DNA from 2 places in the Duganella sp. FT27W genome. Region 1 is predicted to be linked to the other one. Evidence: riboswitches for the same ligand, from Rfam matches in the RefSeq annotation. Region 1 holds a riboswitch; the other holds the start of a gene.

What was found. A riboswitch is a leader RNA that binds a small molecule or an ion and turns the genes downstream of it on or off. The one in region 1 is predicted to bind cobalamin.
Region 2: another riboswitch for cobalamin. It lies ahead of F8197_RS27900 (TonB-dependent receptor domain-containing protein); the one in region 1 lies ahead of F8197_RS04020 (CbtB domain-containing protein).

The regions. Positions count from the first base shown of each region.
Region 1 covers NZ_WHIV01000001.1:935,099-943,262, forward strand. The annotation lists gene F8197_RS04010 (sensor domain-containing diguanylate cyclase) at 1-1,507, opposite strand, end outside; gene F8197_RS04015 (GNAT family N-acetyltransferase) at 1,675-2,196, shown strand; cobalamin riboswitch at 2,250-2,457, shown strand; gene F8197_RS04020 (CbtB domain-containing protein) at 2,588-2,785, shown strand; gene F8197_RS04025 (CbtA family protein) at 2,776-3,570, shown strand; gene F8197_RS04030 (ferredoxin) at 3,574-3,906, shown strand; gene F8197_RS04035 (cobaltochelatase subunit CobN) at 3,903-8,063, shown strand; gene F8197_RS04040 (putative cobaltochelatase) at 8,074-8,164, shown strand, end outside.
Region 2 covers NZ_WHIV01000008.1:754-8,917, forward strand. The annotation lists gene cobT (nicotinate-nucleotide--dimethylbenzimidazole phosphoribosyltransferase) at 1-754, shown strand, start outside; gene F8197_RS27890 (adenosylcobinamide-GDP ribazoletransferase) at 758-1,540, shown strand; gene F8197_RS27895 (histidine phosphatase family protein) at 1,545-2,108, shown strand; cobalamin riboswitch at 2,230-2,448, shown strand; gene F8197_RS27900 (TonB-dependent receptor domain-containing protein) at 2,534-4,390, shown strand; gene F8197_RS27905 (iron ABC transporter permease) at 4,409-5,431, shown strand; gene F8197_RS27910 (ABC transporter ATP-binding protein) at 5,440-6,213, shown strand; gene cobO (cob(I)yrinic acid a,c-diamide adenosyltransferase) at 6,210-6,845, shown strand; gene F8197_RS27920 (cobyrinate a,c-diamide synthase) at 6,869-8,149, shown strand; gene cobU (bifunctional adenosylcobinamide kinase/adenosylcobinamide-phosphate guanylyltransferase) at 8,146-8,164, shown strand, end outside.

The DNA of each region.
Region 1 (8,164 bases):
CGGCGTCGGCCACCAGTTCGGCGGCGGTGACCGGCTTGCGCGGCGCGCTACCCGGCGTCGGCAGCATCGCCACGCCGATGCTGGCGCCGGCCACCAGTTCGTGTCCTTCGATGCGGTGCGGCAGGCCCAGGCTGATTTCCAGTTTGGCCACCACGAGCGCGGTATCGGCAGCGTCGCTGCCGACTAGTACCACGGCGAATTCGTCGCCGCCCAGGCGCGCCGCCAGGTCCGACTTGCGTAATTCAGCGCGCAGGCGCGCGGCGGCGCCGGTGAGCAGCAGGTCGCCGGCGCCGTGACCGTAGGTGTCGTTGATATGCTTGAAGCGGTCGAGGTCCAGGTACAGCAGCGACAAGGGCGCGCCCGAGCGCGCGCACAGTTCCACCTGCCGCTCCAGGAACTCGCAAAACATGGCGCGGTTGGGCAGGCCGGTGAGCGGATCATGCGTGGCCTGGTGGCGCGCCAGCGCGTGCATGCGCGCCGCATCGACCAGCGCGTTGCCCACCTCGTTGGCCTCGCGCAGGCCGTAACTGGCTGCCGCCACCGGTTCGCCGCGTCCCAGCGCCATGGCCGGCGCCACCAGTGCGCCGATCGACTGCGTGATGCGATTGCCGATGCGCCAGGCAGTCAGCAGGCTTGCCACCAGCATGACGACGGTTACCAGTACCAGCAGCCATAGCTTGCGATTGAGTTCCGCGTTCAGAACTTCGAGCGGAATGCCGATGCCGACCGTCCAGCCGGAAGCGCCCGCGCGTGTCATCACGGCCAGGATCGGTTTGCCATCGAGAGTGCTGGTTTCGATCGCGCCTTCGAAACCTTCGTGCATGCGCTTCATCACCTCGGGCAGCGCCTGGTGGCCGACAAAGCGCTGCATGTCCTGGCTGCGCGCGACCACGATGCCTTCGCGATCGAGAATGCTGGTGATCCAGTGCTGCGGGTAGCTTTGCTGGGCCAGCAGGGCGTTGAACCGCTCCACCGTAACAGTGGCGCTGAGCGCGCCCACGGTGTCCGGCTCGCCCGTGGCGTACCGCACCGGTATGCCGATCGACGCCACGTGGCGCTGCGAGACGGCGCCCACGAACAGGTTGGAAATCGCCGTCGCCTCGTGCTGCTGGATGTGGCGCAGCGCTTGCCCCACCTTGGGCGGCGGCAGTGCGGCGCCGTATGGCACAAAGGTGTTGAGCAGTTGCTGGCCGCCGGCATTTTCCAGCACGATGTTGAGCATGTTCTGGGCGCCCGCCAGGCCGCGTGCCTGCGCGTAGAACGCGGCCAGGTCGTTGCGCGCCAGGTCTGGCGAGGTGGCCAATGCGCGCAGCGCCGCCTCCACGGTGGCGAACTCCTTGTCCACGTCGGTCGCATTGGCCCGCGCGGTGGCCATGGCGCCGGTGATGAAAGCGGTGCGCGCCTGCGTGTAATCGTAAGCGATCAGCAGGATCGCCATCAGCGAGGCCGGCACAATGCACGCCACCACGAGGTACAGCAGGCGGGATCGGATCGAGGGTGCGCGCATGGTTCTTCTGGTTCTGATGATAAGGGCTGCCTGCGATGTTACATCAGCAGGTAAAATTTGTGTCTCAATAGCAAGAAAATAAGTGATGTTACGTAGCCGATCGGGCCGGTGGCGTTGTATCTATGGGATTTTCGACTATGATGTCGGCTACCTTTTACGGAGTAACCATGCACCTCGTTAGCTGTACCGAAGAACGCCACGCGCAAGCCATCCTCGATATCTTCAACGACGCCATCGCCAATTCGACGGCGCTGTACGAATACCATCCGCGCACGCTGGACACCATGAACAAATGGTTCGCGGCCAAGCGCGCGGGCGGCTACCCGGTGATCGGCTATGAAGACGCCAGCGGCACGCTGCTTGGCTTTGCCACCTATGGCGCCTTCCGTGGCTACCCGGCCAACAAGTACGCGGTCGAGCATTCGGTGTATGTGCGTGGCGATCAGCGCGGCAAGGGCCTGGGCCGCGCGCTGCTGGAACAGGTGGTTGCAGCGGCAGGGCAGGCCGACCTGCACACCATCGTGGGCGGCATCGACGCCGACAACCGCGCCAGCATTGCCCTGCACGAGCAGCTCGGTTTCGTCCACGCCGGCACCGTGCGCCACGCGGCCTTCAAGTTCGGGCGCTGGCTGGACCTGGCGTTTTACCAGCTGATTTTGCCCACGCCCGCCGCACCGGTGGACGGCTGAACGCCTTGCAATTCCCCTGTGCCGCCCCTATACTTCGCCGGTAGTCAAGCTTCTGGTATGCGCGGACGTCGGGTGTGATCCGGTTCCGCATATTTAAATGGGAAGCCGGTGCGCCCGACCAGGGCCATGCCGGCGCTGCCCCCGCAACGGTAGTCGAGGTCAAGGGAGTGCAACAGCCACTGTGCGCAAGCATGGGAAGGCGCACTGCCAGGAGCAATCCACTCGTCAGCCCGGAAACCAGCCAGTAGCCGTCAACACGTTTGTATTGCGGAGGGCGATACGGGTGAGTGCTGCGCCGCCCTGTTCATCCGTTCCGATGCATCTCCGGCCGCTTCCCCGCTGTCCTTCCTCCGCGTACTTCCACGTATCCACGCACCCTGGAAGGAAGATCATGCCCGTCACCCCAGTCATCTCCGGTCAAGCCGAAGTTTCCAATCGCCTCGTCATCCTGCGCGAAAAGATGATCCCCGCGCTGTGCGCCGCCGGACTTGGCGCCGTGCTGCTGTTCGGCGCCGGTTTCGCGTCGATGGAAGCGCTGCACAATGCCGCCCACGACAGCCGCCACTCGGCGGGCTTCCCGTGTCACTAAGCCGCGCCAGCAATGGCGCCGGTGCGCCGGCCGGCATTTTCAACGGCATCGTGCGCACGGCTGCTGCCGCCGGCATCGTCGCCGGCTTGCTGCTGACCGGCGTGCAGCACCTGCAGGTGATTCCCATCATTCAGCAGGCCGAGGTCTTTGAAAAGGCGCAGGAGGCCGCTCCTGCATCTGAATCTGCTCCTGCCCCCGCCGAACATGCGCATGCGGCCGATGTGGCCCCGCACGCGCATGGCCACGATGGTCATGGTGCGGCGGAAGAAGCCCACAGCCACGGCGGCTGGGAGCCGGAAGACGGTTTCGAGCGCACTGCGTACACGGCGCTGGCCGATGTCAGCATGGGGGTCGGCTACGCACTGCTGCTGGCCGCCATGATCTGCCTGCGCGGCGGTGCGGTGACCTGGCGCAGCGGCATGCTGTGGGGTGCGGCCGCTTACGCCGTGTTCTTCATCGCACCGTCGCTCGGCCTGCCGCCCGAATTGCCGGGTACCCTGGCCGCGCCGGTGTCGGCGCGCCAGGCCTGGTGGATCTGCACCGCGTTCTCCACCGCCGTCGCGCTCGGTGTGCTGGTCTGGAGCCGCAACGTGTGGTTCAAGGTGGGCGCCGTGGCGCTGCTGTTCGTGCCGCACCTGGTGGGGGCGCCGCAGCCGCCGGTGCACTCGATGGCAGCACCGCCCGAACTGGTTGGTTCCTTCATCATCGCCACCGCGCTGGCCAATGCCGTGTTCTGGCTGGCGCTGGGCGGGCTGACTGGCTATTTCTACAAAAAATTCGCCTGATTCATGAGAACCCACCACCGCCACATCTTCATGTGCGTCGGTCCGCGCTGTGAGCCGAAAGAAGGCCGCGCGCAGGCCGTGTTTGAACACATGGGCAAGGTGATCGACGAACATCCCGAGCTGGCCGTCAAGCGCACCCGCACCCATTGCATGGTCGCGTGCCGCTTCGAGGGACCGGTGGTGGTGGTGTACCCCGAAGGCGTGTGGTACCAGCGCGTGAATGAAGCCAACGCCGAGCGCATCGTGCACGAGCACCTGCTGAACGGACGCGAAGTATCCGACCTGGTCTTCCACCGCCTGGGCGTGGGCGACACCTGCGAACCTGGACCGAAATGAATGAATCTTTAAATTTGCGCCGCAGTGAGTCTGATCTGGCGCTGCTGACTCACGCCTCCAACGACCTGACCGTGCTGCACCAGGCACAGGCTCAAATGCCCGAAGGCTTCGGCCCCGTGATGGGCGTGAACCTGCAGGCGCTCGGTGAAGAATCGACGCTGGCACAACTGCTCGATGGAGAACTGCGCGCAGCGCGCGTGATCGTGGTGCGGGTGCTGGGCCGGCTGGGCGGCGTGCCCGGATTTTCGGATTTGATCGACCATGCGCGGCGCCAGGGCCGCCACCTGATCGTCGTCAGCGGCACCGGCGAGCCCGATCCCGAACTGGCTGCCGTATCTACCGTCCGTTCCGACGTGCTGGATATGACCTTGCAGTACTTCCGGGCCGGCGGCAGCGCCAACCTGGCGCACCTGCTGCGCTTCCTCTCCGACCATTTGCTGCTGACCGGCTTCGGCTTCGAGCCTGCGCTCGCGTTGCCCGACCATGGCATCTATCACCCGGACCTGGCGCCTGGCGCCGACCTGGCCGCGTGGCAGGCACTGGCCGATCCGCAGCGCCCCAGCGTGGGCATCGTGTTCTACCGCGCGCACTGGATGAGCGGTAACACGCGCTTCATCGACGCACTGCTGAACGCCCTTGAAGCGCGAGGGATGAATGTGCTGCCGGTGTTTACCGCATCGCTGCGGGCCGGCGCCAGCGACGGTAACGGCAAGCTGCCCGACGCCTTGCGCTACTTCGGCAGCGTGGAAGGCGCTGTGACCCGCGCCCACGTCGATGTCCTGATCAACACCACGTCGTTCGCCATGGGCGAGATCACGCCGGGTGGCCCCACGCCGGCCGGCTGGTCGGTGGGCGTGCTGGAGCAACTCGATGTGCCGGTGCTGCAAGCGATCACCAGCGGCATGACCCTGCCGCAGTGGGAGCAGTCCGCGCGCGGCCTCAACCCGCTCGATGCGGCAATGAACGTGGTGCTGCCGGAGTTCGACGGCCGCATCATCACGGTGCCGCTGTCGTTCAAGGCGCGCACGGCCGGCATGCCGGGCGACGCGGTCGAATACGATCCGCTGCCCGACCGCGTGGCGCGCATCGCCGGCATTGCCTGGCGTGCGGCACGCCTCAAGCGCGTGCCCAACGCCGAGAAGCGCGTGGCCTTCATGTTCACCAATTCCAGCAGCAAGGCGTCGCAGATCGGCAACGCCGTGGGGCTCGATGCGCCAGCCTCGCTGATGCGCATCCTCGAATCGATGAAGCAGGCCGGCTACGCGATTGGTGACCTGCCGGAGAGCGGCACCGCGCTGATCCACGACCTGGTAGCGCGCTGCTCGTACGACAATATCTACCTGACCGCGGAGCAGATGCGCGGCGCCACCGGCCGGGTACCTGCGGCGCAGTACCAGCAGTGGTTTGACGAAATGCCGCAGGCCATGCAGGACAAGATGACCAGGCAGTGGGGCGCCGCACCCGGCGAGGCCTATGTACACGAAGGCCACGTGGCGCTGGCCGGCATCGAGCTCGGTAACGCTTTCGTCGCGCTGCAACCGCCGCGCGGCTACGGCATGGACCCGGACGCGATCTACCACCAGCCCGACCTGCCGCCCACCCACCATTACTATGCCCTGTACCGCTGGCTGCGCGACGTGTGGCAGGCGGACGCCATCGTCCACGTGGGCAAGCACGGCACCATGGAGTGGTTGCCGGGGAAGGGCGTCGGATTGTCGGAAGAGTGCTTCCCCGACGCGCTGTTGGGCGACCTGCCGCTGTTCTACCCGTTCATCATCAACGATCCGGGCGAAGGCTCGCAAGCGAAGCGCCGGGGCCACGCGGTGGTGGTCGATCACCTGACGCCGCCGATGACCACGGCCGATACCTACGGCGCGCTGGCGCAGCTGACGCAACTGGTGGACGAGTACTACCAGGTCGAAGTGCTCGATCCCGCCAAGCTGCCGCTGTTGCAGCAGCAGATCTGGGAACTGGTCAAGCAGACCAACCTCGATGCCGATTTGCAGATGCGGTTGCTGCATCATGACCATGACCACGATCATGGGGATGGGCACGGCCACGGGCACGCGCACGGACATCATGACCACGATCATGGGCACAAACATGGGCACGATCATGGGCATCATCACGATCACGGTCACGACCATCATCATGGCCACGATCACGCGCACGACGGGGAACTGCCTGCCGCCCTGTCGGCCATGGGCGGCTCCGACGTTGCCCACCTGATCGAGGACCTCGACGGCTACCTGTGCGAACTCGGTTCGGCGCAGATCCGCGACGGCTTGCACATCCTGGGCCGCCGGCCGGACGACACGCAAATGCCCGACATGCTGGTCTCGCTCACCCGCCTGCCCAACCTCGACATCCCGGGCCTGCAGGCGGAAATCGCCGGTCTGTTCGGCCTGAACATGGACATGCTGCTCGACCAGCAGGGCCGGCGCCTGAACGTCGATCCGGCGCTGGCGCGCATCTCGGGCCGCGCCGTGGTGTCGCGCGCCAACGCGCTGGAAGCGGTGGATCTGCTGTGCCAGCGCCTGTTCACGGCGCTGGGCGAGGCCGGTTACGACGCCGCGCGCATCGACGGAGTGCTCGCTGCGGTGTTTGCCGAACTCGATGCCGCCACGCCTGCCGCACCGCTTTTGCAGCCGGCCTTGAAACCTACCGCCAATATGCTGTCGCAGATGGGCAAGCCGCGTCCTAAAGTGGCCGCTGTCAAACCTGCGGCGCCGGCGCCGGTGAAGCCGTCCGGCGCTGCGCGTTTCGACGGGCTGCGCAAGATCCTGGCATTCGCCTGCACCGACCTGGTACCGAACCTGACCCGCGCCACCGACGAAATCGACAACCTGCTGCACGGCTTATCGGGCGGCTACGTACCTGCCGGCCCGAGTGGCTCGCCCACGCGCGGCATGGCCCACATCCTGCCGACTGGCCGCAATTTCTATTCTGTCGATCCGCGCAGCGTGCCGTCGCAATCGGCATGGCGCGTGGGGCAGCAGCTGGCGCGCGAAGTGCTGGAGCGCTATCAACGCGAGACCGGAGAGTATCCGGAAAGCGTGGCAATCAGCATCTGGGGCACCAGCGCCATGCGCACCCACGGCGACGATGTCGCGCAGATCCTGGCGCTGCTGGGCGTGCGCCCGGTATGGCGTGCCGAAAGCCGCCAGGTAAGCGGCGTGGAAGTGATCCCGCTCGACGAACTGAAACGCCCGCGCATTGATGTCACCACCCGCATCAGCGGGTTTTTCCGCGACGCCTTCCCGCAACTGATCGACCTGGTGGACGACGCCGTCAACCAGGTGATCCAGCTGGACGAGCCGCTCACACACAACTTCGTGCGCAAGCACTACCTGGCCGAACTGGCCGGTTTGATGGCCGAAGGCGTGGCGCAGGGCGAAGCGGAAACGCGCGCCGCCTACCGCATCTTTGGCGCCAAGCCGGGCGCGTACGGCGCCGGCGTGCTGCCGCTGATCCAGCACCGCAACTGGGAAGCCGATGGCGACTTCGCCGAGGCGTATGTCAACTGGGGCGGCTATGCGTATGCGCGCGGTACCCAGGGCTCGGACCAGCGCGACGCCTTCCGCACCCGTCTGAACGGCGTGCAGATCGCGCTGCACAACCAGGACAACCGCGAGCACGATATTTTCGACAGCGACGACTACCTGCAATTCCACGGCGGGATGATTGCCACCATCCGCGCGTTGAGCGGCCAGCAGCCGCGCCATTATTTTGGCGACAGCCACGATCCGTCGCGCGCCCAGGTGCGCGATCTCAAGGAAGAAACCTTGCGCGTGTTCCGCTCGCGCGTGGTCAATCCCAAGTGGCTGGCCAGCATCCAGCGCCACGGCTACAAGGGCGGCCTGGAACTGACCGCCACCGTCGATTACCTGTTCGGCTACGACGCCACGGCGCAGGTCATGGACGACTGGATGTACGAAGACGTGGCGCAGTCATACGGTTTCGACTCCACCATGCAGCAGTTCCTGCAGGAAGCCAATCCGTGGGCGCAGAACGCCATTGCCGAGCGCCTGCTGGAAGCGGCCACGCGCGGCATGTGGGCCGAGCCGAAGCCGGAAACGCTGGAACGCCTGCGCGAGCTGTACCTGCGCAGCGAAGCGCTGCTTGAAGAGCGCGGCGAAACCCCGCGTAACGGATAAAGGCTGATAGATGACGAATTTTCCATTCAGCGCCATCGTGGGGCAAGAGCAGTTGCGCAAGGCCTTGATGCTGTGCGCGGTCGATCCCGGCATCGGCGGCG
Region 2 (8,164 bases), on a different contig from region 1:
CAATGTCTTTGCTGAACAAAACAACTGCGCGTTGCAAGTGATCGACGCCGGCGTCAACCACGCCTTCGGTCCGCGTGACGGCCTGGTCGACCGCAAGCTGGCCAATGGCACCCACAATTTTGCCCAGGAGCCGGCCATGAGCCGCGCCACCTGCCACGCCGCGCTGGCCGCCGGCATGGCGCTGGCTGCTGAACTGGAAGGCAATGTGGTCGGCTTCGGTGAAATGGGTATCGGTAATACCACGGCGGCGGCGGCCCTGATGCACAAGCTCACTGGCATCCCGGTTGCTCAATGCGTGGGCGCCGGCACCGGTCTGTCGCCCGAAGGCGTGCTGCACAAGCAGCGCGTGATCGAAGCGGCAGTGGCCCGCCATGCCTCGATCAATGAGCCGCTCGACGTGCTGGCCACGTTCGGCGGCCTGGAAATCGCCATGATGGCTGGCGCCATGCTCAAGGCGGCAGCGCAGCGCAGGGTGCTGCTGATCGACGGCTTCATCGTCACCAGCGCGCTGCTGGTGGCCGCACGGCTGCAACCGGCCATCCTCGACTACTGCGTGTTCGCCCACTGCTCCGACGAACAAGGCCACCGGCAGATGCTGGCGGCGCTCGATGCCAAGCCGCTGCTCGCGCTGGGCCTGCGCCTGGGCGAAGGCACCGGCTGCGCACTGGCGCTGCCGCTGCTGCACGCGGCCGTCAATTTCCTCAACCGCATGGCCACGTTCGAATCGGCGCAAGTCAGTGCCAAGGCGGATTAATCCATGCACCAGCTCCGCCTGTTCTTCACCGCCCTGCAGTTTTTTACCCGGCTGCCGATCCCGCGCTGGGTAGGATTCGATCCGGCGTGGCTAAACCAGGCGTCGCGCTACTTTCCGCTGGTCGGCGTGGTGGTGGCGCTGATCACGGGCGCCGTGTACGCGGTAGCGTTCAAGCTGTTCCCGCCGGCGATTGCCGCCATTTTATCCACGGCAGCCGGTATCTATGTCACCGGCGCGTTTCATGAGGACGGCTTTGCCGATACCTGCGATGGTTTCGGTGGCGGCATGACCGGAGAACGGGTGCTCGAGATCATGAAGGATTCGCGCATCGGCGCCTATGGCGCGATCGGTATCTTCTGCCTGCTGCTGCTCAAGTGCGCGACCCTGACCATGCTGCCGCCGTACGGCGCAATTGCCGCCCTGCTGTTCGCGCACCCGTTGTCGCGCCTGATGGCCACGGCGCTGATCTGGCGCCTCGACTACGCACGCGCCGAGGGCAAGGCCAAGCCGCTGGCGCAGAAAATGGCGACGCCGGAATTTGCCATTGCCGCCGTGACCGCGCTGGCGCCGGCGCTGCTGCTGATCTGGCTGAACTGGCTGTCGTGGACCATGCTGCTGTCCGGCGTGGCGTGCGCGCTGGTGGCCACCATCTGGCTGGCCCGCAAATTCGTGCGCCGCATCGGCGGCTACACGGGTGATTGCCTGGGCGCCGTGCAGCAGGTGACGGAAGTGATGTTCTACCTGTGCGTGCTGGCCGGCCTGCACGCCAGCGGCCAGTTCTTCTAGCACCATGCGGCTGATCCTGATCCGCCACCCGCAGCCCGACGTCGCGCCGGGCGTGTGCTACGGCCGCACCGACCTGGCAGTGGCGCCCGGACACCTGGAGCAGGCCGTCGCCGCATTGCTGCCTCAGGTACCGGCCGGCCTGCCGCTGTATTCCAGCCCTTTGCGACGCTGCGCGGCGCTGGCGATGCGCCTGGCGCCCGCCCCCGTGTTCGATGCGCGGCTGATGGAAATGGATTTTGGCGACTGGGAGATGCAGCCATGGGACAGCATTCCCCGCGCAGGCGTGGACGCCTGGACCGCCGACCTGGCCAACTACCGCCCCGGCAATGGCGAGAGCGTACTGCAGATGGCCGAACGCGTTGCCACCTTCTATTCCGACTTGCAGCGCCAGCTCGATGACAGCACAGACGGCGCAGCGATCGTGGTCTGCCACGCCGGCACCATGCGGTTGCTGGCCGCCTGTCACGCCGGCCTGGCGCCGCTGGCAATGGCGCTGCAAGCGGCCAGCGCGCCCCACCGTCTGCCATATGGCGAAGCGCTGATCCTGCCGCACCGCGCCACCAGGTAAGCGCGCGGTCATGGCTCGATGGCTGCCGAGCCGCTCTTGCCCACCATCCGTCCTATCCTGGTCGCCACGCCTTGCGCCAACGGCTTTATCGGGCGCGCGCGGAACTACGCGGCACAAAGCCGTATAATGCCCGGGTTTTGGTGCCCGCGCGTCCGTCCGGATGCGCAGTTAAACGGGAAACACGAAGCCCTCTCGACCGGGCCAGCGTGTGCTGCCCCCGCAACGGTCAACAAGCGTCGCCGCTGGCGACACCCCAGTCCTGACAACCACTGTGCGCTGCATGGGAAGGTGGACTGGCCGCTTGTCAGCCCGGATACCGGCCAAACCTGGTGGAAGCACACGAGCCGGCGCACGCGCCGCCGCACGCTTCTGTTCAATCTGGCCTGCGGGATGCTGGCCGGTTGCCCTTTACAGAAATAGCAATCATGATCCTTCGCTTCACCCCGGCGCTGCCCCTGCCCACCTCCGCCTTCGCTTTTGTCCTGGCCACCTGCCACGCCCACGCAGAACCTGCATCCACGGTACTGGTCACGGCCACGCGCACGCCGCAAGCGCTGGCCGACGTTATCAGCGACAGCACCACCATCGATGCCGAACAGATCGCCCGGGCGGGCGCCGGCTCCATCGTCGACCTGCTCAAGCGCCAGCGCGGCATCGAGGTCACGCGCAACGGCGGCGCAGGCAGTTCGTCGAACGTCTATATACGCGGCGCCAACAGCAACCAGAGCATCGTGCTGGTCGATGGCGTGCGCATCGGCTCATCGACCACGGGCGCCGCCAACTGGAGCGCGATTCCGCTCACCGCCATCGACCGCATCGAAATCGTCTATGGCCCCTTGAGCTCCCTGTACGGCGCCGACGCCATCGGCGGCGTGATCCAGATCTTTACCAAAAAGGGCCAGGGCACGCCGGCCGTCACCGGTTTCGCCGGCTACGGCAGCGATAACACGCGCGAAGCCGATGCCACGATTGCCGGCAGTACGGGCGGTGAGCACAGCTTCAGCTACGCCATCAGCGCCGGCAAGGAAAAGTCGGATGGCTACTCCACCGCCCGTCCCGGCCTGTCCTCGTACAATCCGGACGACGACGGCTACGACAAGGAAAACGTCTCCGGCCAATTCGGCCTGCAACTGGCCAAGGGCTTGGAAGCAGGCGCGCTGTTCCTGCATAGCCGCCTCGATGCGCAGTACGATTCGGGCGTGTCCAGCTACGACACGCGCAGCGAAAACACTATCGACACCGCCAGCGTATTCGCCAGGGCGCAGCTGCTGCCATCGTGGCGCAGCCTGCTGCATTATTCCGAAACCCGCGACAAGGGCGCCAATTACACCAGCGCCACCGCTGCCGGCTACACCCGCATCGACACCAAGCAAAGCTTCATCACCTGGCAAAACGACGTGACGATCGGCGCCGACACGCTGCAACTGCTGTACGAGCATCGCAAGGAAGAAGTGGACACCAACGGCGCGGCCGCCATGAACCGCGACCGCAACACCAATTCGTTCGCGGCGTCGTACAACGCCCGCCGTGGCGCGCACCTGCTCAGCGCCAGCGCACGGCGCGACAATTCGGTTTACGGTAACAAGAACACCGGCGCCATCGGCTATGGCTACCAGTTCACCCGGGCGCTGCGCGCCACCGCCAGCTATGGCACCAGCTTCCGCGCGCCGACGTACAACGAGTTGTACTTCCCGAACTACGGCAACGCCGGCAACCGGCCGGAAAAAGGCCGCAACGCCGAAGTGGGACTGCGCTACGACGACGGTGTCAACGCGATGAGCGCCGGCTACTACCGCAACCGCCTGACCGACATGCTGGTCAACACCAATCCGTGCCCGTTCGGTGGCGGCTACACCAGCGGCTGCGCCTACAACGTCAACCGCGCCACGCTGGAAGGCATCACGCTGTCGGCCGCAACACGCGTGATGGGCGTCAACCTGGGCGCCAACGCCGACCTGCAAGACCCGCAGGACGACACCACCGGCAAACGCCTGATCCGCCGCGCCAAGCGCCACGCCAACATCACCGCCGATTACGGCGCCGGCGCCCTGAAAGCGGGCGTGGAAGTGGAGCTGTCGAGCGCCCGCTTCGAAAACGCCGCCAACACCGTCCGCCTGGGCGGCTACGGCCTGGTAAACCTGTACGCCAAGTATGCGTTCACCCGCGACTGGTCCGCTCTGGTACGCTGGAACAACGTGGCCGATAAACAGTACGACCTGGCCCGCTACTACAATACCCCGGGCGCCAAGGTCTTTGCCGGCATCCGTTACGGCTACAAGTAAACCTTAACGAAAGCTGGTATGGCTGATTTTTCCCGCAATCTGCAGCAGCGCGCCGCCATGGTGTTGGGCGGCCTGGCGCTGTTCGCACTGGCGGGATTGGTGTTTTCGGGGATGACCGGATCGGTCGCGGTGCCGCTTGCCGATATGCCGGCCGCGATAGCCGATCTGCTGCATGGCGAGAAGTCGACCTTGGCCGCCACCCTGCTCGACCTGCGCGTGCATCGTGCACTCACCGCTTTCATCACCGGTGCAGCGCTGTCGCTGGCGGGCGTGATGATGCAGGCCTTGCTGCGCAACCCGCTGGCCGATCCTTATGTACTGGGCATCTCTGCCGGCGCTTCGGTCGGCGCGCTGGCGGCATTGATGTTCATGTGCGCGGCGTGGATGGTCGATGCGGCAGCCTTCGGCGGCGCGGTGGCCGTCTCCATGATGCTGTACCTGCTGGCGCGGCGCGATTTGCGCGGCGGGTCCGCTGCCGATGGCGGCACCGCTTTGCTGCTGCTCACCGGCGTAATCCTGTCCTCGGCCTGCATGGCGCTGGTGACACTGATGCTCTCGATCGCGCCCGACAGCCGCCTGCGCAGCATGGTGTTCTGGATGATCGGCGATATGGCCGGCGCGCCGCTGCGCTGGATGCCGTGCGTGGTGCTGGTGGCCGCGCTGCTCTTCGCAGTAAAAAATGCGCGCGCCATGAACGTAATGGCTCTGCACGCGGAAGCCGCCGCCACGCTGGGCATCCGCGTGGGCGCGCTGCGCAAGGGACTGTTTTTCGTTTCGGGCCTGCTTACCGCCAGCGCGGTTACCACCGCCGGCAGCATCGGCTTCGTGGGGCTGATCGTACCGCACGCGTGCCGCTTCGCGGTCGGTCCCGACCACCGCCTCCTGATTCCCGCCGCCACCCTCGCCGGCGGCACCTACCTGATGCTGGCCGATACGCTGGCGCGCACCATCATCGCGCCGGAACAGCTGCCCGTTGGCGTGATCACCGCGCTGGTGGGCGCGCCGGTGTTCCTGTACCAGCTGCACCGGCTGCGCAAGTGACTGCCATGATGATCAGCACCCATCAACTATCCCTGAACATCGGCCAGCGTAAGCTGATCGCCAACCTCGACTGGCAGGTGCGCGTTGGCGAATGCTGGAGCGTGATCGGCCGCAACGGCGCCGGCAAAAGCACCCTGCTGCGCACCCTGGCCGGTTTGCGCCCACCCGACGCCGGCACCGTATCGATCCGCGCGCGCGCCTTAAACGACTGGCCGCTGGCAGAACTGGCGCGCCAGCGCGCCTTCCTGGCGCAAAGCCGCAGCGACGCTTTCGCCTACACCGTGATCGAAACCGTGCTCTCGGCGCGCCACCCGTACCATGACCACCGCTACTGGGAAGGCAGCGACGATCACGCCATCGCACTTGCCGCCCTGGCATCGATGGAAGTGGCCGACCTGGCTCGCCGCGACGTGCGTACCCTATCGGGCGGCGAGCGCCAGCGGGTGGCGATTGCGGCCATGCTGGCGCAGGACACGCCGCTGCTGCTGCTCGACGAACCGGCCAATGCGCTCGACCTGGCGCACCAGGTGAGCGTGATGACGCAGCTGGCGCGCCTGTGCCGCGAGCAGGGCAAGACCGTCGTCATGATCGGCCACGACCTGACCCTGGCGCACAGCGTCTCCACCCACGCGCTGCTGCTGCGCGGCGACGGCCGCTGGCTGGCCGGCGCCAGGGAGGACGTGATGCGCGCCGATATCCTGGGCGACTACCTGGGCCACCCGATAGAAATCATCCGCCACGGCCAACGCAGCATCTTCATCCCTTCCGAGGAGACACCATGACCGAACAGACCAACACTCTTGATACCGGCGACGCCGCCCTGAACGAGCGCCATCGCGTGCGCATGGAGCGCAAGAAAGCCATCATCGATGCCCAGATCGCGTCCGCCAACAAGCAGATCGGCATCATCATCGTCAACACCGGCAACGGCAAGGGCAAGAGCTCGAGCGCGTTCGGCATGGTGGCGCGCGCGCTGGGCCACAACATGAAGGTCGGCGTGGTGCAGTTCATCAAGGGTGCGATGGCCACCGGCGAAGAACAGTTCCTGCGCCGCTTCCCGGAAGAAGTAAGCTTCCACACCATGGGCGAAGGCTACACCTGGGAGACCCAGAACCGCGAACGCGACATCGAAAAAGCCACGCTGGCATGGGAACAGGCCAAGCGCTTCCTCGACGACCCCGCGTATGGTCTTGTCGTGCTCGACGAACTCAATATCGCCCTCAAGTACCGCTACCTCGACGTGGAAATGGTCATCAACGACCTGCTGGCGCGCCCGCAAATGCAGCACGTGGTGATCACCGGCCGCGGCGCGCCGCCGGAGCTGATCGCGATTGCCGACACGGTCACCGACATGACGGTTGTAAAACACGCGTTCAAGGCCGGCATCGCCGCCCAGCTGGGTACCGAGTGGTGAATTACCTCGACGTGAAAGTGGTGATGGTGGCGGCGGTATCGTCCGGCCAGGGCAAGACCACCTGCACCGCCGCGCTGGCGCGCAAGCTGGTCAAGCTGGGCCGCCGCGTGCGCGTGTTCAAGTGCGGCCCCGACTTCATCGATCCGATGCTGCTCGAACGCGCCACCGGTGCGCCAGTGCGCACGCTCGATCTGTGGATGGTGGGGCTCGAACAATGCCGCAGCCAGCTGGCGCAGGCCGCGCAAGAGGCGGACGTGATCCTGATCGAAGGCGTGATGGGCTTATATGACGGCACACCATCGTCGGCCGATGTCGCGCGTACCTTCGGCGTGCCGGTACTGGCTGTAATCGACGCCTCCGCCATGGCGCAGACGGCCGGCGCTATCGTGATGGGCCTGCGCGACTACGGTCCGGTGCAGATGGCTGGCGTGATCGCCAACCGCATCGCCAGCGAAAACCACGGCAAGATGGTGGCCGCGTCGCTGCGCGACATTCCGCTGTTTGCCACCATGCCGCGCCAGCAGGTGTCACTGCCGGAACGCCACCTGGGACTGGTGGTCCCCGGCGAAATCCATAATCTCGACGCCCTGCTCGACCAACTGGCCGATCAGCTGATGTTCGACGAGGCGGCGTGGGAAGCCCTGGCGCCGGTACGCATCGAGATTCCGCCAGCGCCAGCAACACCCCTGCAAGCAACGCCACTGCGCGGCACGACGATTGCGATTGCCCGCGACGCCGCCTTCATGTTTTTATACCCCGCCAACCTGGACCTGCTGCGCGCACTGGGCGCCGAGCTGACCTTCTTCTCGCCGCTGGCCGACGAACCGGTGCCAACCGAGGCCCACGCGGTGCTCCTGCCCGGCGGCTACCCCGAACTGCACGCGCCGGCGTTGAGCGCAGCTGCCACCTGGCGCGCCTCGATCCGCGCAGCGCACGTCGCCGGCACGCCCATCGTGGCCGAATGCGGCGGCATGATGGCGCTGGCCGATACCCTCGCCGACCAGCAGGGGCAAGCATGGCCGATGGCCGGCCTGCTGCCGGGTGCTGTGGCGATGCAGCCACGCCTGGCCGGCCTGGGACCGCAGGGACTGTCCACCGACGACGGCATTCTGCGCGGGCACACCTTTCATTATTCAAAACTGACAACCACAGTGGCGCCAGCCGCGCATACAATCAAGCACCCCTCCGCAATCCAGGGTGAAGCCTGGTATCGCGTTGGCTCATTGACCGCTTCGTATTTTCACGCATATTACCCATCCAACCCGGCGGCGGCAGCTGCCTTGTTCATGAGGAGACACGGATGACACGTACACTGGTTC